One region of the Lysinibacillus sp. KU-BSD001 genome, then DNA from elsewhere that is predicted to be linked to it. Evidence: riboswitches for the same ligand, from Rfam matches in the RefSeq annotation. Region 1 holds a riboswitch; each other region holds the start of a gene.

Region 1 (5,319 bases):
CGGTCAAGTCGAAATGCCTCTATCCACTCTTTTTTCACGTCTCTTTTCAAAATGAGATTGGCAATCATCTCACCTGTTGCGGGAGCTAACAAAATGCCATTGCGATAATGCCCTGTTGCAAATAAAATGGATTCATCTTCTGGATGATGACCGATGAATGGCTTTTGATCAAACGTTTGTGGTCGTAATCCCGACCAAACAGCATCGATGTTCATATGAGCACTAGTAGGCAATAGCTCTTTCGCTTTTTGAATTAATGTTTCGATACCATTTAAACTTACTTGTTCTGTCCAGTCGTTCTCTTTCATCGTTGCGCCAATAACAAGCTTTCCGTTATTTCTTGGAACAATATAGTATTTATCATGGAAAATCGTATGCTTTAAAACAGCTTGTTCATCCGTAACGGATATACACTCCCCTTTGACTGGCGTCATTTGATGCTGTAAACCTAGCTCCTTAAAGAAAGTAGTGCTCCAAGCACCACTGGCAATCACAACGCGCTTTGCTTCCACAAGTCCTCGTGTTGTTTCAATTAGAAAATTGTCATGCTGTTTTTGGATGTGTAGCACCTTTGTATAGTCAAAAATGGATGCTCCAAGAACTTGAGCGCTTTTAGCAAAAGCCTGGCATACACCAATCGGTAACACATTAATATCGTCTTGGATATATGCTGCACCTACTATATGAGGGGAAACATCTCGTTCTAGTTTTCTTACTTCCTCTGCTTCAAGCCATGTAACAGTAGGTTGCGCTAACATGGCCGCTAATTCTTTTTTGTCACGATCAGAAAAGGCAAGCTTTAAAATCCCGCCCTTTCTATACCCCAAGTCGATACCACTTAACGCATATAATTCCTCTTTTAACTTCGAATAAAGAGACTGACTATATCTTGCAAAAGGGAAAAAAACATTGACATCCCCTTCACACTCCGAATGAGCACCGAGCATGCCTGCCGCTGCACTTGTCGCTTTTGCGCCGATTTGACTTTCCTCAAACACCGCTACGTCGATTTGCTCTTTTGCTAAATAGTAAGCAATGGCACTTCCAATAATCCCGCCACCAATGACGGCTACTTCATAGCTTGTTTTCATATTTGACCACCTCATCGAATTGACTTGCTGCAGCGAATGGATTTTCTGCCGAAAAAATACCGGACATCACAGCAATGCCGTCCGCTTGTATATGTTGTAATGCCTGTACTTGGTCTAACTTAATCCCACCAATTGCAAAGACAGGAATCTTCAAATATTTTTTCATCTGAAGAATCGGGGCAAGACCATGCGGAGCCTTTCCTTTTTTGCTATTCGTTTCAAAGCAATGACCATATAACACATAGTCAGCCCCTTGTCGCTCCGCCTCTTGTGCGCCTTCATAATCATGTACAGACTTCCCTACCTTGATATGTGGAAATAACGCCTTCACCTTTTGTACAGGTAACCCCTTTTCTGGCAAATGCACCGTTTGAATGCCACTACATAATGCAACATCCAATCGATCATTTAAAATAAGCTTCCCTTTTTCAATACCACCCTCGTCTAAATAGTGAAGCAATGTCATGACTTCTTTTACTGTCTTTGTCTTTTCTCGTATTTGGATAAAGTCGACGTTGTGCTGAATTTGGAGTATTTTCTTTGCCAGTTCCAGCACTGTATGCGAATCATCCGTTACTGCCATCAGCTTCATGTTAGACATGCACCCTCCTTTTGGCGATTTTTACAAATAAAAAAAACCACTCTCCTGAAAAGGAAAGTGGTTCTGTTTGAATAAGATCCATGTACAAAAAAGTACACAAAAAACCCCAACATCACTCTACTTCCCTACGCAGATACAAATCTGATCAGGTTGTGAGGGTTTAAAAGTAACTACTTTCTTCTCAGCCCTTATCAAGGGATCCCCTAGTAAAATTTCAATTTATTCAATTATTATGAATTTAACCATCATTCTATTACACAAATGTTGAAATAGCAAGAAGGCTTTTCAAATATGTTACAAGTATCTCCACTTCAATTCATGTCGTAATCGCATAAGTTCTCCCTTTTCATATAGATATTTATGTTCTCTTATCTAGGTATCTCGTAATGAGCAAAAACTCATCCTAAAAATACCAGGTCAATAGTACAAGGTATGTATCATAGCCTCCGCGCTTTGCCACAGCCTACACAGGAGCTAAAACAGGCACGGCCTGTTTGGATCTCCTGTTCCTGCTCCTGACGCTGCGCTTTCGTCGCAAAGAAAATCTTGGCTCCTGTGGCTATGGCGCGCTACGGCAAAAGTGAATACTTCTCGATATGCTAGAAAACCAGTTCTCTTCTCTAAAAGAAATCAATTTCTTTCTATTTGCAAGTATAATTGCCCAGCCTCTACCGTAATGAATGAGCAGCTTTCTTTATTTTTAGCAACCGATTATTTATGAAACAATAGTTGCTTGTAGCGGAGGCACGAGAGTGTAGCTGACGGCATACGCCTTTCGCTACAGAGCAAAGCTTCCTACGGGAAAAGCGATAGAAGAACAAAGGCTAAAACCGTCACGTCCTGTGACAACGCCTTTGTGACCAACATCATGTTGGCCTCAAGACCCCGCAGGAAATTTATTTGCGACGAAAGCGCAGCGACAGGAGCAGCGAAGGATGAGCGACGAGGAGGCTTGGTCTCGCCCGTGGAAAGCGAGTGCCGCAGCGGAAAGCAATGGTTACTCAAATGGAAATATATATTTGTGAATTTTCTCATTATGAGTAGTATGATAAAATATAAGTTAACTACTAACACAATAATGTTTACATAAAATCATTACATACGGAGGAAAGTATTATGTACAAACTACGCGGGCATCACCTTTTTTGCCTTTTAGGGTATCGAGGAATGGGCTACTCTAAAGAATACGTAGAAAATATGACGCGCATCCATCAAACATTGAGAGCTAATCCAAAAACACTTGTGCAGCTTGTTAAAGGCCCTGATCATTTATGCGAAAAGTATCCTAACTCTGGCGAATATCATTGTCAAGATGACAATATTTATGATAGAGATGCTGTCATTTTAGAAAAGCTCGGTCTTCATATTGGACAAATTGTAAGTTGGGAAGACATTGAATCCTCCGTCCAACAACATGTCATCCCAAGTGATATTGGCATCGTTTGTGAAACATGTTCTTGGCGCTCTTACGGGGTATGTGAGGAAGGGGTTCAGCGAATTACTACAGGAAACGGGTTGTGGGAAGTGAAATAGACTGCATAAACGTCTCTTTACTTGTAGTATGATGCTTTCCTATAGCAATCTCCCCTGTTACTACCCTTGATTTTTTCAAAAAAAAATACGTAAACAGACAAAAGAAGCACTCAATCATTTTGGCGTACAAAATGATTGAGTGCTCTCTTTTTTAACGACTAAAGTGAATTTTCCTTAAGCCATTTTTCAATATAAGGATAAATTTCATTTACTGCACGACGACCTGTACATACAGAAACGTGACCTGTTTGCACATCATGCAATGTCTTATTTTTGCTTGATACTTTATCATTCAGTGGCTTAATTTGTTGTGGTAAAACGATATTGTCACGAAGAGCACAAATATTCAATAGATTCGCTTTAATATTAGCTAGCTTTACTTGTTGTCCACGGACTTCTAATTCATCATTCATTAATTTATTATCCTGATAAAAGTCCCCAATCCATTGTCTATATGCTTCACCTGGGAAAGGCACGCCATCATTCAACCATTTTTGCATTAATTTCCAATTTAAAACCGACTCTTCATTATCCACACGATTCGCTAAATTGATATATGTCCCTAATGTATTAGAAACTGGACTTAGCAATTTATTTCCATAGTCAATCATTTCAAATGGAATATTGCCTAATGTATCAACTAGTTTATCTAATTGGAAATAATCTTTGTCTAACCAGTTCGTATATAAACCGGCATCTTCAAAATCGATTGGCGTTGTCATTAATACTAAATTACGAATTGGCAGGATATCATTATACAAGGCTGTGAAAATAGCCGTCATTGTACCGCCCATGCAGTATCCAAACATCGTAATTTCTTTCGCATTGGAAATCTTCAATATTTTTTTCACTGCTCGAGGTATATAGTCGACGATATAATCATCTAACTTCATATGACGATCTTCGTAACCTGCTGTACCCCAATCTAGTAAATAAACATCATGACCTTGCTCCGTTAAATGTTCAATGAGGCTGTTACCCGGATAAAGATCCAAAATATACGGTTTATTGATCAGTGCATAAATCATTAAAATCGGCACTTTATTTGTTTTTTTCGCATTTGGCTGGAAGCGGTATAGCTTCGCTTTATTTTTTGTCCACACCACTTCTTTTGGTGTTTGACCAACTTGTGGATCAGCATCCTTCGTAAGCACTGCACTTACACGTTTGAATCGTTCAATATCACTTGAAAATGGGATGGAATAAGCAAAACGATCCATCCATTCCTCAAATGGCTTTGTATCTAAGTTAATCATGGAACTCCTCCTAGTTAATGGTTTCTATTGGCGCGCTAAAATTTACATGTATAATCCACCATTAACATTAATTGCTTGGCCGGTTACAAAGCTTGCTTGCACTAAATATAGAACGGCTTCTGCCACTTCACTTGGTTGACCTAATCGTGGAATCGGCACTTTTGAAACGATTGATTGTTTTACATCTTCCGGCATCTCTGCAACCATCTCTGTTTCAATATACCCTGGACAAATGGCATTTACAGTAATCCCTTTGCTTGCTGTTTCTAAAGCTAAAGATTTTGTAAAACCTAGTAAGCCTGCTTTCGTTGCAGCATAGTTCGTTTGACCAAATGCCCCCGCCTGACCAACGATTGAACTAATGTTAATAATGCGCCCAAATTTTTGTTCCAACATATGTTCAATCACTTGTTTTGTTGTATTGAAAACCCCTGTTAAATTGACATCTAATACTTGATCCCAATCTTCTTTTTTCATTTTACGGAATGAACGGTCTTTCGTAATACCAGCATTATTAATCAAGATATCCACTTTACCGAAGTGCTTGATTGTTTCATCAATTAATTTTTGCGTATCTTCTGGAACGGCTACATTCGCTTGAACCGCTAAAACTGTCCCATCATTTTCTTCAATTTGCTGAACTACCTCAAGCATACATTCTGTCCCTTGTTGATAAGTCGCTACTACTTTTGCACCGTTTTTGGCTAAAGTTTTTGCGATTTCTGCCCCGATACCACGTGATGCGCCAGTCACAATCGCCACTTTCCCTAGTAATGGTTTTTGAATCTCAACTTGGTTTTCTTGTAATAATACTGACATTAACAATCTCTCCTCTTAA
Region 2 (5,319 bases), on a different contig from region 1:
AAAGATATAAGGATTTATTATAACTTGAATGAGTAATTAAAACAAGTAATATTTTTAGGTTTCGAGAATGTGACGATATTTTGAACCATCTACAAAAGAGCTAGATATCTTTTTAATGTCTAAAAATTCTCGCTTTTCCCTGATTTTGAATGGCTTATAAATATCCTATAGGTAGTAGATGTTTTAATCTATTAATAATTGTGATAGACTATGATATGGTTATAAATGATACAGAAAAGAAAGGTGTGTTCCTAGGTCGCGCCTTGGCTTGCTATGACGCCTACAATGGGAGCGCTTGCATCCTTTCTGCAAATCTTAAGATATAAAAGGAAGGTAAAAATGAGTAACAGAGAGAATACAACAGACGTTATCTTAATTGGTGCCGGAATTATGAGTGCGACTTTAGGGACACTCATTAAAGAATTAGCACCGGACTGGAATATTAAAGTATTTGAGAAGCTTGAAAAAGCAGGAGAGGAAAGCTCTCACGAATTAAATAATGCTGGTACAGGGCATGCAGCACTGTGCGAGCTTAACTACACTTCTGAAAAACCGGATGGCTCGGTTGACATTAAAAAAGCAATTAATGTTAACGAACAATTCCAAGTTTCAATGCAGTTTTGGTCATATTTAGTAAAAAATAATTTAATTCGTAATCCACAAGACTTCATTATGCCGTTACCTCATATGAGTATGGTACAAGGTGAAGAAAATATCAAGTTTTTAAAGAAACGTTTCGAAACAATGTCACAAAATCCATTATTCCAAGGAATGGAGTTTTCTGATGATCCGGAAACATTAAAAGAATGGATTCCGCTAATGATGCAAGACCGTCCAGCGAACGACCGTATCGCGGCGACAAAAATCGACACAGGTACAGACGTTAACTTTGGTGCGTTAACACGTATGCTAGTTAGTCATTTACAAACGCAAAACGTAGATGTTCACTACAATCATAGTGTTGAGAGCCTTAAACGTACGAAAGACGGTTTATGGGAAGTAAAAGTGTACGATAACGATGCTTGTATAATGCATTACCACTATGCAAAATTCATCTTCCTTGGCGCAGGTGGAGGCAGCTTAGAGCTATTACAAAAAACAGGTATTCCTGAAGGGAAACATATCGGTGGATTCCCAATTAGTGGATTATTCTTAGCGTGTAACAATCCAGAAATCGTTGAGCAACACAATGCAAAAGTATACGGAAAAGCTAAAGTGGGTGCACCACCAATGTCTGTTCCTCACCTTGATACACGCTATATCGATAACAAAAAATCATTATTATTCGGACCATTTGCAGGCTTCTCACCGAAGTTCCTAAAAACAGGTTCAAATATGGATTTATTCGCTTCTGTAAAACCGCATAATATTACAACATTATTAGCGGCGGGTGTTAAAGAAATGGCTTTAACAAAGTACTTAATTCAGCAGCTCATGTTATCAAAAGAACAACGTATTGAAGAGTTACGTGATTTTATCCCGAATGCGAAAGCAGATGACTGGGATATTATCGTAGCAGGTCAACGTGTACAAGTTATTAAAGATACTGAAGCGGGCGGTAAAGGAACGCTTCAATTCGGTACAGAGGTTATTACAGCAGCGGATGGTTCAGTTGCAGCGTTACTAGGCGCTTCTCCAGGTGCTTCTACTGCCGTACACGTTATGCTGGAAGTAATCAAACGTTGTTTCCCACAAAATATGAAAGAGTGGGAGCCAAAAATTAAAGAAATGATCCCTTCTTACGGTTTATCATTAATGGATCACCCAGAGCTTCTACGTGAAATTCATGCTTCAACAGCAGAGGCACTTGAACTAAGCGAAAAAGAGCTAGTGCATAGCTAATTCTTTTGTATAGAAAACAAAAAACCTTCAATCTATTTTAGATTGAAGGTTTTTTTCAGTTATTTGACAAAACGTGCACCTATATAAGTCATTTTAAAACTCATGGTAAACGGTCAAAACGCAGCGGTATTCGGTCAAAAACATGTAGGTTAGTGTTTAAAGTCAATCGTTATGCCCAAAGATTAAACTATATTAACAGAAAGTTCTATCCAAACGCGTTTATCAGGAAATAGTTGAAAAGTATCCTTTTATTTTAGATGGAAATAATGTACAATGGCAGTAATTGAATAGTGTTAACTAGGGGAGTCCAATGAGTTGGGCTGAGAGGGAAACGCATTGAAGTTTCTTGACCCTTTGGACCTGATCTGGATCATGCCAGCGTAGGGAAGTTAGAAATCTTTAGTATATGTGCAAATGTCTATATACATATCGTAAGCTGGGTCCGTTTATCTTTATCATAAATGGATTCAGCTTTTTTTGCGGATAGGAAAGTATCTGCAAAACGTAGCATCAGCTTGACCTATTTGAGTTACGCTGTGCCTTTCTAATTTGCCTCACTACTACTCGGTTAATCTAGATCTCGTCCTTTATAAATATAAAGGAGGAGTTTTTTATGTCATCAACGTCATTAAACAAAGAAAACATTTCGATTATGTCCAATTTTCCGGGGAGTAAAAAAGTATATGTGATTGGTTCAAGACCAGATATAAAAGTGCCGATGAGAGAAATTTTACTAAGCCCAACGACTAGTACAGTAGGGGAAGAGGAAAATTCACCCGTGCAAGTTTATGATACAAGTGGGCCTTATACGGATCCGCGCATTTCCATCGATATCACAAAAGGGTTAACGGCTCTTCGAAGTAAATGGATTGAGGAACGAGCAGATGTAGAAATGTATGAGGGACGGCAAGTAAAGCCAGAAGACAATGGCTATAAACATGAACATGATCCGCGTGCTCAGCAAAACATTTTCCCGAACTTAAAGCGCCAGCCATTGTGGGCAAAGGAAGGGAGAAATGTGACCCAACTTCATTATGCGAAAAAAGGCATTATTACGCCAGAGATGGAGTTTATTGCGATTAGGGAAAATATGGACCCTGAATTTGTGCGGAGTGAGGTAGCGAGAGGGCGAGCGATTATTCCTTGTAATATTAATCATCCAGAGCTAGAACCGATGATTATTGGACGCAATTTTCATGTTAAAGTGAACGCCAATATTGGGAATTCTGCGGTTTCCTCTTCGATTGAAGAAGAAGTAGAAAAAATGATTTGGGCTACACGCTGGGGCGCCGATACGATTATGGATCTGTCTACAGGCAAAAATATTCATACAACACGTGAATGGATTATCCGTAATGCGGCTGTTCCAGTGGGGACTGTGCCGATTTATCAAGCTCTTGAAAAAGTAAATGGAATCGTAGAAAATCTGACATGGGAAATTTACCGTGATACGTTAATTGAACAAGCCGAACAGGGAGTGGATTATTTCACGATTCATGCAGGTGTGCTGCTTCGTTATATTCCATTAACAGCGAACCGTTTAACAGGCATTGTGTCGCGTGGTGGATCAATTATGGCGCAGTGGTGTTTAGCGCACCACCAAGAAAACTTCCTGTATACGCATTTTGAAGAAATTTGTAACATTATGAAAGCATACGATGTAGCCTTTTCCCTTGGAGATGGTTTACGCCCAGGCTCTATTCATGATGCCAATGATGCAGCGCAATTTGCAGAGCTTGAAACGCTTGGTGAGTTAACAAAAATTGCATGGAAGCATGATGTGCAAGTGATGGTAGAAGGGCCTGGCCATGTACCAATGCATCTTATTAAAGAAAATATGGATAAACAATTAGAAATTTGTGAGGAAGCACCGTTTTACACATTAGGACCGCTGACGACAGATATTGCACCAGGTTATGATCATATTACATCTGCGATTGGTGCTGCGATGATTGGTTGGTTTGGTACGGCGATGCTTTGCTATGTGACACCGAAGGAACATTTAGGTTTACCAAATAGAGACGATGTACGTGAAGGCGTCATTACGTATAAAATTGCTGCTCATGCTGCCGATTTAGCAAAGGGGCATCCGGGAGCGCAAAAAAGAGATGATGCCTTATCGAAAGCACGCTTTGAATTCCGTTGGCGAGACCAATTCAATTTATCATTAGATCCTGAACGAGCAATGGAATATCATGATGAAACATTGCCAGCGGAAGGCGCAAAAGTAGCTCATTTTTGTTCGATGTGCGGACCGAAGTTTTGCAGCATGAGAATCTCACATGATATTCGCAATAGCGTCAAAGAAAAAGAAACGAAAGCAGTGGAAGAAGGTTTAAAGGAAAAAGCCAAAGAGTTTAAACAATCTGGTGGCACATTGTATCAATAGTTAGCGAAAAGAAGCACTTCTACGGAGGTGCTTCTTTATTTTTTAGAAGCTACCAACCATTTAATTCACTATAATGACAATTACGTGGAAAAAACACTAAGAAAATCTTAAGAATTGGTGTGTGAGTTTGTTAAGATTTACTTAGTATCATGTCCTTATACGAATCCTATAGGGGTGATTAGATGATCGGGAAGCGATGGAGGAGTGAATGGAATTGAACATTTTGATTTGTGATGATGATAAAGAAATTGTCAGGGCGATTAGCATTTATTTAGAAAATGAAGGATATCAAATATTCAAAGCGTACAACGGGGTAGAGGCGATTGATGTTATTCGCGATCACACGATTCACCTCATTATTATGGATATTATGATGCCGAAAATGGATGGCATTACGGCGACGATGAAAATTCGACAAGAGAATATGATTCCGTTAATTATGCTGTCTGCGAAATCGGAGGATCATGACAAAATACTCGGATTAAATATCGGGGCAGATGATTATATGGCTAAGCCGTTTAATCCACTAGAACTCGTAGCGAGGGTGAAATCGCAGCTCAGAAGATATACGACATTTGGTAGCCTTGAGGTGAACAGTGCTGTACATCAAACAGGTGGGCTCACGATTGATGATGAACGAAAAATCATTACCGTGGATAAAGAAGAAGTTCATTTGACACCAGTACAGTATAAAATTTTAAAGCTTCTGACCGCAAATGCGGGGAGAGTCTTCACGATTGAAGAAATTTATGAAAAGGTATGGAATGAAAGAGCCATCAATCCAGAAAATACAGTGGCAGTTCATATTCGGAAAATTCGAGAAAAAATCGAAATCAATCCGAAAGAGCCGAAATATTTAAAAGTCGTTTGGGGAGTGGGGTATAAAGTTGAGAAATATTAGTCATGCACTTATTACGAAAGTGTTGGTATTTGTGCTTGCGATCGTTTGTATCACAGGGACAATAAAGGCTATCATCGACACGGAATTAGTAGATGAGGCCGATTTTAGCAGTATATATCAAAACGATTATTTTGAAAGCTGGGCATTCGCTCATGAAAGTCAAAGTCTTACTACCGTCCTCACACAA
Region 3 (5,319 bases), on a different contig from region 1:
ATTTAATGGCATCTGGCGTGCGTCCACACAATAACGTAGTAGACATTACGAACTATATTTTAATGGAGTATGGTCAACCACTGCATGCATTCGATTACGACAAGCTAGCAACAGGAGAAATCGTGACACGTCATGCAACAGAAGGCGAAAAAGTGACAACGTTAGATGACCAAGAGCGCACATTAGCAGCACATAACTATGTCATTACAAATGGCAAAGAGCCAGTTGCGGTAGCTGGTGTAATGGGTGGAGCAAACTCAGAAGTATCAGAATCAACAACAACGGTTGTCATTGAGTCAGCTTACTTCGCAGGTTCTTCTGTTCGTCGTACATCAAAAGATCTAGGTTTACGTTCTGATTCATCTGCTCGTTTTGAAAAAGGCGTAGATACAAACCGTGTACTTCCTGCTGCTGAACGCGCAGCACAGTTACTTGCAGAACTTGCAGGCGGTGAAGTGTTAGAAGGAACAGTACTTGTAGATGAATTAGATAAAACACCAGCTCGCGTTGTTGTATCACCTGACTTCGTGAATGCGCGTCTTGGGATGAAGATTTCGCTGGAAGATATGCTATCGATTTTACATCGTCTAAAATTCGATGTAGAAGCGGCAAATGGCATGCTTATTATTGACGTACCAACACGTCGCGGAGATATTAAAATTGAAGAAGATATCGTAGAAGAAATCGCACGTATGTATGGGTACGATGAAATTCCAATTACATTACCAGCATCTGATGTGGTAGGCGGTTTAACAGCATATCAAGGAAAACGTCGTATTGTGCGTAGTGTAATGGAAGGTGCTGGTTTATACCAAGCGGTGACATATTCCCTTACTTCTGCGGAAGCGTCACAAAAATTTGCGTTAAAAGCAGAAGAAACAACAAAGTTATTAATGCCAATTTCAGAAGAGCGTTCTACATTACGCCAAAGCTTAATCCCACACTTAGTGGAAGCAGCTGCATACAATGTGGCACGTCAAATTGATTCGGTTGCATTATATGAAATCGGTTCTGTATTCCTTGGTCAAACAGCGGATGAATTACCACTTGAAGAAGAACATTTAGCGCTTGTTTTAACAGGTAAATGGACGGATCATGCATGGCAAGGTGAAAAGAAAAATGTTGATTTCTTTGTGGCGAAAGGAATCGTTGAAGCAGTAGTGACAAAGCTTGGCTTAACAGATCGCATTTCTTACGTAAAAACTACTATTGATGGCTTACATCCAGGACGTACAGCACATGTGCTACTTGATGGAGAAGTAATCGGTTTAATCGGTCAGTTACACCCAGCAGAACAGAAAAAAGCAGGTGTCAAAGAAACATATGTAGCGGAACTAAACTTACTCGCTATTTTAAGTGCCGCAACAGAAGAATTAGTGTACACACCTGTTCCACGTTTCCCAGCGATGACACGTGATATTGCATTAGAGCTTGACCGTACAATGCCAGCTGGTGAAATCGTAGCTATTATTAAAGGTGCGGGCACAAAACTGTTAAAAGATGTGAAAGTGTTCGACGTTTACGAAGGGGAGAAAATGGCAGCAGGCAAAAAATCAGTTGCTTTCTCTTTAACTTATTTCGACCCAGAACGTACGTTAACAGATGAAGAAGTAGTAGCAGCACATAACAAAGTACTAAAAGCATTAGCTACAGCAGGTGCAGAAGTACGCTAAGACCAGTACGTGTATTTCAGGCATGCTCTTTTACAGGGCATGCCTTTTCAATTGACTGTTTCGTGTAGATGGGGAAACATCACTCAAATGAGGTTGTTATTCTTAAATGAATATATTATCATGAAGACAGATGAATAGTACCCACAGGAGGGGCCGAGGTAGTCGGCTGAGATTGTGCACACAACTGCACTGACTCTTTGAACCTGTAAGTTAGTACTTGCGTAGGAATGTGGATAGAAACCGACTTTCAAGCGATGTCAGGCTCTGTCCTGATATCGTTTTTTCTTTTTCACTCGCGTTAATTTAGTGGAAAGTATCGGTGAATGTTAATGTGATAAAAAACCTAATATGAAAGTGAGATTAAACAATATGAGTTTACAACAGATTCGTGTTAAACAGCCACTTGTATTATGTATGACAAATACAGTAGCAGCTAATTTTACAGCGAATGGTTTATTAGCAGTAGGAGCTTCGCCGCTTATGTCTGAGGCGTTGCAAGATGCAGAGCAATTAGTTGGCATCGCTAATGCGGTACTCCTTAATATTGGGACAGTACATGATGCTTCGTTTCAAGCGATGTTAGCAGCGGGGAAGGCAGCAAACGACAAGGGAATTCCTGTTGTATTAGATCCAGTTGGTGTGGGCGCATCAGATTACCGCCGCCGTGTTGTAGAAAAGATTTTAGAAGATGTAAAAGTGGCTTGTATTCGTTGTAATGTAGGTGAACTAGCGGCACTTGCTGGCGTGCACTGGGAAACAAGAGGTGTTGATAGCGGCGAAGGAGAAATGGATGTTATCGAAGTTGCTCGTTTAATGGCCAAAGCGTACAATACGATTATTTTTGTGACAGGCTATACAGACGTTTTAACAGATGGGGTGCATGTAGTCGAAGTGACAGGTGGACACGAAAAAATTACAAACGTTACAGCAACAGGATGTTTACTCAGTGCATTAACAGCAGCAGCTTGTTCATTGGAAGGGAATCGTCTACAGCAGTTACAAGCGTTAGCAGCTGATTACCAACAAGTAGCTGCACAAGCTTGCCAATACGGGATTGGTACAGTGCAAGTTGAAATATTGAACGCACTCGAACAATTATCAATGGAGGCTAAATCATGAATATTGTTATGACCATTGCCGGCTCAGATTCAGGTGGCGGGGCAGGCATTCAGGCAGATTTAAAAACGTTTCAGGAATTAGGCGTTTTTGGTACGACGGCTATTACCGCACTTACCGCGCAAAATACGCTAGGTGTAGAAGGCATTTCACCTGTAGATTCAGATTTTGTAGTACAACAAATACTGGCGGTTTTTCGTGATATGCCAGTGAAAGCGATTAAAACGGGTATGTTATTTTCAGCTGAAATTATAACGTCCGTTGCCGAAGTATTACGTGAAAAGGATGTACAACTTGTCATTGATCCAGTCATGATTGCTAAAGGTGGTGCAACACTTTTACAACAAGCGGCCATTGAAGCGATGAAAACAACGTTATTGCCACTCGCAACTGTCGTGACACCGAATATTCCAGAAGCCGAAGTGTTAAGTGGTGTGACGATTACAACGTCGGAGGATATCGAAAAAGCGGCACAAGTCATATTTGGCTACGGTGTGCAATGTGTTGTCATGAAAGGTGGCCATTTAGCGGGTGACACTGCGGTTGATACGATTTATTTTGCAGATGGGTCATCATTTGCTATACAAAGTGAACGTATTCAAACGAATCAGACACATGGAACAGGTTGTACATTTTCAGCGGCACTAACCGCCTTTTTAGGGCAGGGATATGACATGAAAACAGCCATTATCGAAGCAAAGAAATTTGTCCAACTAGCAATTCAAAATCCACTGAATATTGGTCACGGACATGGACCGACGAATCATTTTGCGTATAAACAGCAACAGGGGCAAGTCGAGGTGAGAGTCATTGAAGCGTGAACAACTAAGTGTGTACTTTATTATGGGGACACAAAATGCAAAGCATAAACAACCTTTACGTGTATTAGAAGAAGCATTACAAGCAGGTGTGACGATGTTTCAGTTTCGTGAAAAGGGTGACGGGGCATTGACAGGTGAGGCATACGAACAATTTGCGAAGGATTGTCAAGCGCTGTGTCAACAATACAATGTCCCATTTATCGTGAATGACGACGTGGAACTAGCATTGAAACTACAAGCAGATGGTGTACACGTAGGTCAGGAAGATGAAGCAGTAATGACAGTGAAAGAACGGATAGGCGATATGATTTTTGGTGTATCGGTGCATACGATGGAAGAGCTAGAAGTAGCACTAGCAAATGGTGCAACATATGTCGGTATTGGGCCGATCTTTGCAACAAAATCAAAAGATGATGCCAAAACACCTGCAGGAACCCATTTTTTACGACAAGTGACAGAAACGTATCCACATTTATGGACAGTTGCGATTGGTGGTATTACGGAACAAAATGCTTGGGAGCCCCTTCAGGCAGGCGCAGATGGTGTAGCCGTTATTTCTACCATTTGTGAAAGTGAATCGATTGATCAAACAGTGCAACATCTAAAAAATATGAAATAAATGACGAAAAAGCGACACAATTGTCGCTTTTTCTTGTTCTATTTATAGACGAGGGCGTTTTCCCTCCTATACAATTAAACTGTGAGTCTTATTTATATGAAGGGAGGCATCGTTTTGACATTTCATCCAATTAAACTATTACGTATAACAGGCATTTTAGATGGAATTTCGCTTTTAGTTCTATTATGTATTGCGATGCCATTAAAATATTTCGCGGATTTTCCGCTCGCTGTGACGATTACAGGCGCATTACATGGTGGCATTTTTATAGCATATGTTATAGCAATTGCTTATGCGCAATTACGCGTTCAATGGAATATAGGATGGTCGCTCCTAGCGCTCGTTGTAGCATTTATTCCAACAGGAAATTTTCTATTTGATTTTTATGTAAAAAAAAGACAAAACCTATATACACTCAAGCCGTTTCGTAAGTCATGGCTTGTGTATCTCATTGTGTTCTTTACGTTTATTGATTTATTCACACAGCTACCAGTCATGAGTACCTTTGCGACATCAGTTGGCGCAAGTGCGATGGTAGCGGGCTTTGTCGTCGGTATGTATTCACTTACAAATACATTTGGGAATATTTTATCGGGGATATTTACGGATCGGTACGGTGCGTTTCGTCTGCTAGTGGTTGGTTTACTGACAACAAGTTTTTCATTAGCCTTATATAATCTAGTCGATAATTCGACAACACTTATTTTAGTACGTGTAATTCATGGATTTTTAGGGGGATTAATTGTACCAGCAGCTTTTACATTACTAGCGAATATGACGAAGGAAGAAAAGCAAGGCAGTCAAAGCGCCATTACAGGTTCGTTTGTCGGCATTGCAGCCATTATCGGACCGGCATATAGCGGGATTATGGCAAGCCGAACTTCGGTACCATTTGTGTTTACAACAGTAGCGATTGCCGGTGTTGTTTTAGCGGTGTTGACGTTTATGTTCTTAAAAATGTCCACCTCTACAAAGAAGGTGCAAAAAACAAAAGAGTCCTTCCATTTTAATAAAGGCGTTGTACAGGCATATGCAGGTGCATTTCTCCTGATGTTCTCACAAGGGGCACTTGCGTATTTATTGCCATTAC
Region 4 (5,319 bases), on a different contig from region 1:
CCAATTTACCAAAACGTGTCCATGCGATTAGTGGCTTCTTCCAAGCAGATCAGACACCTGTTATAAAACCTTCTTATAAAGGCGTTATCCTCGGAATCGTTGGCTTAATTGTGCTCACTATTTTATTCTTCATTGCCATTTGGTGGACGCTTAATACGGTTTCTCAACTAGAAGATGAGCTGCTACTAGGGAATCATTTACCATTAGAAGATGGTAGTATGAGTGGAGATTATTCCTATACGTATGACAAGGCAAGTATGAGTGATTTAATGCTTGCGGTTGTGGACTGGGATTTCAACGCTGTCCAACAATATGCAAAAGATGACCAGGCACTAAATGATGTAAGTGATGAAGGATATACAGCCCTTCATCTTGCTGTAATGGAAAGCAATCACGAAATCGCTTCTTATTTATTAGAACAAGGGACAGACCCAAACACAATGGATATTTATGGATTTACACCACTAATTGAAGCTGCTTCGTACGGAGATTCGGAAATGGTAGAACTGCTGTTAACACACGGGGCAGATAAAACAATGAAAGATTCTAGCGGCTATGACGCCTATCAATATGCGATGGATTACGGCTATTTCGATATCGCACAATACATTGAAAACTACTAAAAAACGGTAGACAAAGCATTAGCCTTGTCTACCGTTTTTATATTTCTACGAACAAATCCTTATAAATTCACAAATGCCTCTGACGCATCTAGCTTTACCTTAATCACACCAGATTCATATAGCCAATTCGCTGTTTTATCCCATGCCTCTTGCTCCTGATGGCCAAACTTCACACCTTCATCCTCCATTAATGGTAAAAGGATGTTTAAGCTTTCTTTTTCAACATCCAGATCTAATGGGAAGCTCTCATTTTCATGGTTAAAGAGTACTTCTAGCCCTGCATTTGGATCTTTCTTCACATCCTCATGACCTTTTGTCACAGCTTGCCAAAATTTCGTAATTTGCTCTTTTTTCTGTTCGAACGTCTTCTCACCTGCTACAACTACTAACTCATAGCTATTTGGAACACCATAGTCATCTAATTTTAGTAAATCGATGTTGTAGCCTTCTTTTTCAAGTAATACCATTTCATGATTAATATACGCCCCGACAACAGCATCCACTTGATCCGTTGCTAATGATGGCATTAAGTCCCAACCAACATCCGTCATTTTTACTTGTTGCACATCACCACCATCATTGGCAACCATTGAAGCGACAATCGCTTCACTTACTGTTGTGGATGGATAACCTACTCTTTTTCCTTCTAAATCCTTCGGCGATTGGATCCCACTTTCTTCTTTATACATAATCGCATCTAATGAATGTCTTACTAGTGCTGCCACTGATACAACAGGGATATCCTCAGCACGTGAAACTAATAGTTGTGATTGGTAGCTAATTGCTAAATCCACTTTCCCTGTAGCCGCTAGCTTTAAAGGATCATTTGTATCAGCAGGCATTTGAATTTCCACATCTAAACCTGCATCTTCAAAATAGCCTTTTTCTTTCGCCACATAAATCGCAGAATGCACGGCATTTGGATACCAATCTAACATAATACTAATCTCTTCTAAATCCTTCGTTCCTTGTTCACTATCCTTATCCGAGCAACCCGCCATAATCATGGCGAAACTTGCTAGCAATAATGTCCATACATAAAGTTTCTTCATATTAAAAATGCTCCTTCTACTTGTTTTTCCATCGTAATACACGTTGTTCAATTATAGAAACAATCGTAAATAACACGATTCCTAATACAGTTAAAATGGTAATAGCTGCAAATACACCTTCTGCATTTAAATTACCTGACATTCGTCTACTATAATAGCCGAGCCCTTCACTCGCTCCGAGCCATTCTCCAATCGTTGCACCGACTAAAGCGTAAACAATCGATAGCTTTAATGCTGAAAAGAATGACGGTAGCGCCATTGGAATTTGTAGTTTACAAAAAATATGCCAACGAGTGGCGCCCATTGATCGGAATAAGTCTACATACTCCCGATCTGTCGCCTTTAAACCATCATAAGTACCCACTACGATAGGGAAAAATGAAATTAAAATCGTAACGGCAACCTTACTCCAAATCTCATAACCAAACCAAAGGATAAAGATTGGGGATAAGGCAATGATCGGGATCATTTGCGAAATGAGAACAGCTGGATACAGCATTTTCTCGATCGTTTTAGAATAAAACATACTGACCGCTAGTAAAACACCGCCCACTACTGCAATGACAAACCCGATTGTAAACTCTAATAATGTCACAGGCAAATGCTCTAAAAAAAGCGGGCGCCAATTTTCAATAATCAGCATCAATACACCCGTTGGCGCTGGAATAATAAACGCCGGAACCATGTCAGCACGTACCGCCCACTCAACAGCTAGTAAAATGGTGCAGCTAAACAAAAGAAATAAATAATACGTTTTAAACCAATTTTTAATCGTATTCATGAGCAATCTTTCTCTCTACGTTTTTTCTTAAAGTCACAAATTCCATCTCATGTAACATATCTGGTCGACGTGGGCGTTTTAACGGGACGGGAATCTGTTCAAGTTTTTTGTCTGCATGTAGTAATAAAATACGGTCGCTTAAATAGCAGGCCTCATCTAAATCATGGGTAATAAATAATACCGTTTTATTAAGCTCCTGCCAAATCGACAGTAACCAAGCTTGCATATCCTTTTTCGTAAAAGCATCCAGCGCACCAAAAGGTTCATCCAGTAACAGTACGTCCTCCCCTATTAACAGCGCCCGTAAAAAGGAGACTCTTTGCCTCATGCCACCCGATAATTGCTGGGGAAGCGCATGTTCATATGCTAATAGGCCCGCACGCTCCAGCCATTGTCTTGCCTCTTCCTTCGTATAGCTTTGGTCTTTTTTTACTTCTGATGGCAGCATCATATTGTCCAACACTGTTCGCCACGGCAACAATAAATCACGCTGTGGCATATAGCCTACATCGCCCAGCTTGATGGGGCGCCCATTTATGGTGATTTCCCCCTCATCAGGCTGCAAAAGACCCGTAATTAATTTCAAAATGGTGCTCTTTCCCGTACCACTTTTCCCTATTAATGAAACGAACTCGCCCGATTTGATTTCTACATCCAAATTAGAAATCACTGCCTGTTTATCATAGGAATAGGATACATTTTTCAATACGAGTGTCATCTTCGTTCCACCAACTCCACAACATCAATTCTGCCTGGGCGTCATTGCGTCCGCCAAAGGCTTTCACTTCTTTCAGCTTGTATTTTACACCTGCTAAAAGAATTAGATTGGCCAATCACGTTTGAAATAGTTCATATCCCAAAATAAATACTCATATTTCGATGTAATTTGGAAATGCTTTTCAAGTACAGCTAGCTCTCGTTCTGGCTTCCCATCCGCTAGCTCATCCATTAAATCAATTAACCATTTCGCTCCTTGTGCAAATTCCTCAGAGTCATATGTCTCAATCCATTTTGCATAACGGTTAGATGCTAATTGATCCCCGTATTGCTTTCTTAATAATTTCCCAATTTCCCAATAATCCCATGCACAAGGCAAAAGACTCGCTACAACCTCTGCTAAACTACCATTTTGAGCAACATTTAACATATAATTCGTATAAGCTAAGTTGTCTGGTGTTGGCTTAGTCTGCTCAAGCTCTTCTCGTGTAATACCAAATTCAGCCGCAAATTGACGATGCAACTCCATTTCAAAATGAAGTGTATCATGCAATACTTTAGAAAATTTGTTCATCATGTCTAAATTATGTGCTTTCGTCACACCTACTGCAAATAGCTTCGCGTAATCGATTAAATATACATAATCCTGCTTCATATACTGAATGAATTTTTCCTCCGCTAATGTTCCTTGTCCCAGCTCCTGTACAAATGGGTGCTGATGATTCTTCTCCCAAATCGGTTGCACATTCTCATAAAGCCTATTTGTAAATTTCGTCATTTCAATTCCTCCTAAACTTAATACTATTAGAAAGACACATCTCGCTCAAAATAGGGAGAGGTACTGTCGCATCTTTACGGATATTCATGAAATACTTTGCTGTCTACTAAGAAAAGCGCAAGCGCCCTCTCTAGCCCCGACATGCGTTGGAGAAAGGCTCACAGTGTGCTTGCCACACGAAGAGACTTTCGAAACGTCACGAGGGGCTGGTCCGCTTGCGCTAGACACTCTTTAAACTAGAAAAATTTTATACTTTCTTATCTTTTAAAAAAACCGCTTCCCCATATGGAAAGCGGCTATAAAAAGCATAGAGCTCTTTATTCCCTACTTTCCTACGCTAGCATGAACTAGATCAGGTGCAAAGGGTACAATCTCAGCCAATACGGCGCCCCTAGTAGTGTTATTCGTATAAAATTAAAAAACCCCACTCACAAAGCGATGAGTGGGGAGAATAAGTCCTTCTTATCCTACGACAACCACTTTCCTACGCTAGCGTGAACTAGTACAGGTTCAAAGGGTTTAGAACAATTGTTCAATCTCAGCCTTCAAATAAGACTCCCCTAGTGTGTTCTAATTACTATTTATAACAATAACATGAATTCACTAAAACGCAAGACAAGATTTTTTTGACAATGCTTTCCGCGGATCCATAACTATAAACTTCAACGTCCTATTACCGTCTTCGCCCTTCGCCAAAAGTGCATACTTCTTCACGTTTTAAAAACCAAGTCCCCTTATATTGAAGTCCACCTTCCCTCACTTTCAACCATTGCTTCCCAACAAAAATTAATCCATTTATATACTTTAACATTTATTCCCTCAACCATTCACTATACAATAAATACCACATACAGTCCTTTTTTAACCACTTACGTTTAGGTTGCGAAAAGAGCGTTTATCACCTGCTACACTAGAGACAGAAAGGAGCTTTGCAAATGAAAGTCCAACTAACCGTTCATGAGCAATATAAAGAAATAGAGGTACATGTGTTTACAGATGCTTATACAAATGAAGTAGAGCAGCTCATGAAAACATTAAAGTCCCCCAAAATCTCTATGATCGACGGCTATAATGCTACAGAAATTCGCATGTTGAAATTAGAGGATATTTTCACGATTTATGTGGAAGATGGAAAAGTGTATTTTCAAACAGCAGAAGAGGAATTTGAATCAAAGCGCAAACTATATGAGCTTGAAGCATTGTTTGAAGCGAGCTTTGTCAAAGTGAATAAATCTACACTCGTGAATTTATCCAAGATTGTATCCATTCAAATGGGCATTGTCTCTACCCCGCAACTCTTACTAGACAACGAAACAACGATACATATTAGTCGGAAATATTTTAAGCTACTGAAGGAAAAATTAATGA

What was found. Region 1 has a riboswitch for thiamine pyrophosphate ahead of AAGS61_RS17005 (thiamine phosphate synthase). Riboswitches for the same ligand answer to the same signal wherever they lie in the genome.
Region 2: another riboswitch for thiamine pyrophosphate. It lies ahead of thiC (phosphomethylpyrimidine synthase ThiC); the one in region 1 lies ahead of AAGS61_RS17005 (thiamine phosphate synthase).
Region 3: another riboswitch for thiamine pyrophosphate. It lies ahead of thiM (hydroxyethylthiazole kinase); the one in region 1 lies ahead of AAGS61_RS17005 (thiamine phosphate synthase).
Region 4: another riboswitch for thiamine pyrophosphate. It lies ahead of tenA (thiaminase II); the one in region 1 lies ahead of AAGS61_RS17005 (thiamine phosphate synthase).

Annotation. Positions count from the first base shown of each region.
Region 1 is NZ_JBDQZI010000014.1:8,804-14,122, forward strand. It holds gene thiO (glycine oxidase ThiO) at 1-1,091, opposite strand, end outside; gene AAGS61_RS17005 (thiamine phosphate synthase) at 1,075-1,692, opposite strand; TPP riboswitch at 1,798-1,907, opposite strand; gene AAGS61_RS17010 (DUF1284 domain-containing protein) at 2,809-3,225, shown strand; gene phaC (class III poly(R)-hydroxyalkanoic acid synthase subunit PhaC) at 3,384-4,481, opposite strand; gene fabG (3-oxoacyl-[acyl-carrier-protein] reductase) at 4,524-5,300, opposite strand.
Region 2 is NZ_JBDQZI010000011.1:2,042-7,360, reverse strand. It holds gene mqo (malate dehydrogenase (quinone)) at 286-1,842, shown strand; TPP riboswitch at 2,132-2,246, shown strand; gene thiC (phosphomethylpyrimidine synthase ThiC) at 2,456-4,231, shown strand; gene AAGS61_RS14865 (response regulator transcription factor) at 4,440-5,132, shown strand; gene AAGS61_RS14860 (HAMP domain-containing sensor histidine kinase) at 5,119-5,319, shown strand, end outside.
Region 3 is NZ_JBDQZI010000003.1:216,533-221,851, forward strand. It holds gene pheT (phenylalanine--tRNA ligase subunit beta) at 1-1,673, shown strand, start outside; TPP riboswitch at 1,810-1,918, shown strand; gene thiM (hydroxyethylthiazole kinase) at 2,043-2,792, shown strand; gene thiD (bifunctional hydroxymethylpyrimidine kinase/phosphomethylpyrimidine kinase) at 2,789-3,610, shown strand; gene thiE (thiamine phosphate synthase) at 3,600-4,229, shown strand; gene AAGS61_RS06425 (MFS transporter) at 4,344-5,319, shown strand, end outside.
Region 4 is NZ_JBDQZI010000008.1:101,054-106,372, reverse strand. It holds gene AAGS61_RS13030 (M48 family metallopeptidase) at 1-623, shown strand, start outside; gene AAGS61_RS13025 (ABC transporter substrate-binding protein) at 683-1,675, opposite strand; gene AAGS61_RS13020 (ABC transporter permease) at 1,692-2,456, opposite strand; gene AAGS61_RS13015 (ABC transporter ATP-binding protein) at 2,443-3,174, opposite strand; gene tenA (thiaminase II) at 3,277-3,951, opposite strand; TPP riboswitch at 4,264-4,354, opposite strand; TPP riboswitch at 4,416-4,523, opposite strand; gene AAGS61_RS13005 (hypothetical protein) at 4,625-4,762, opposite strand; gene AAGS61_RS13000 (LytTR family DNA-binding domain-containing protein) at 4,887-5,319, shown strand, end outside.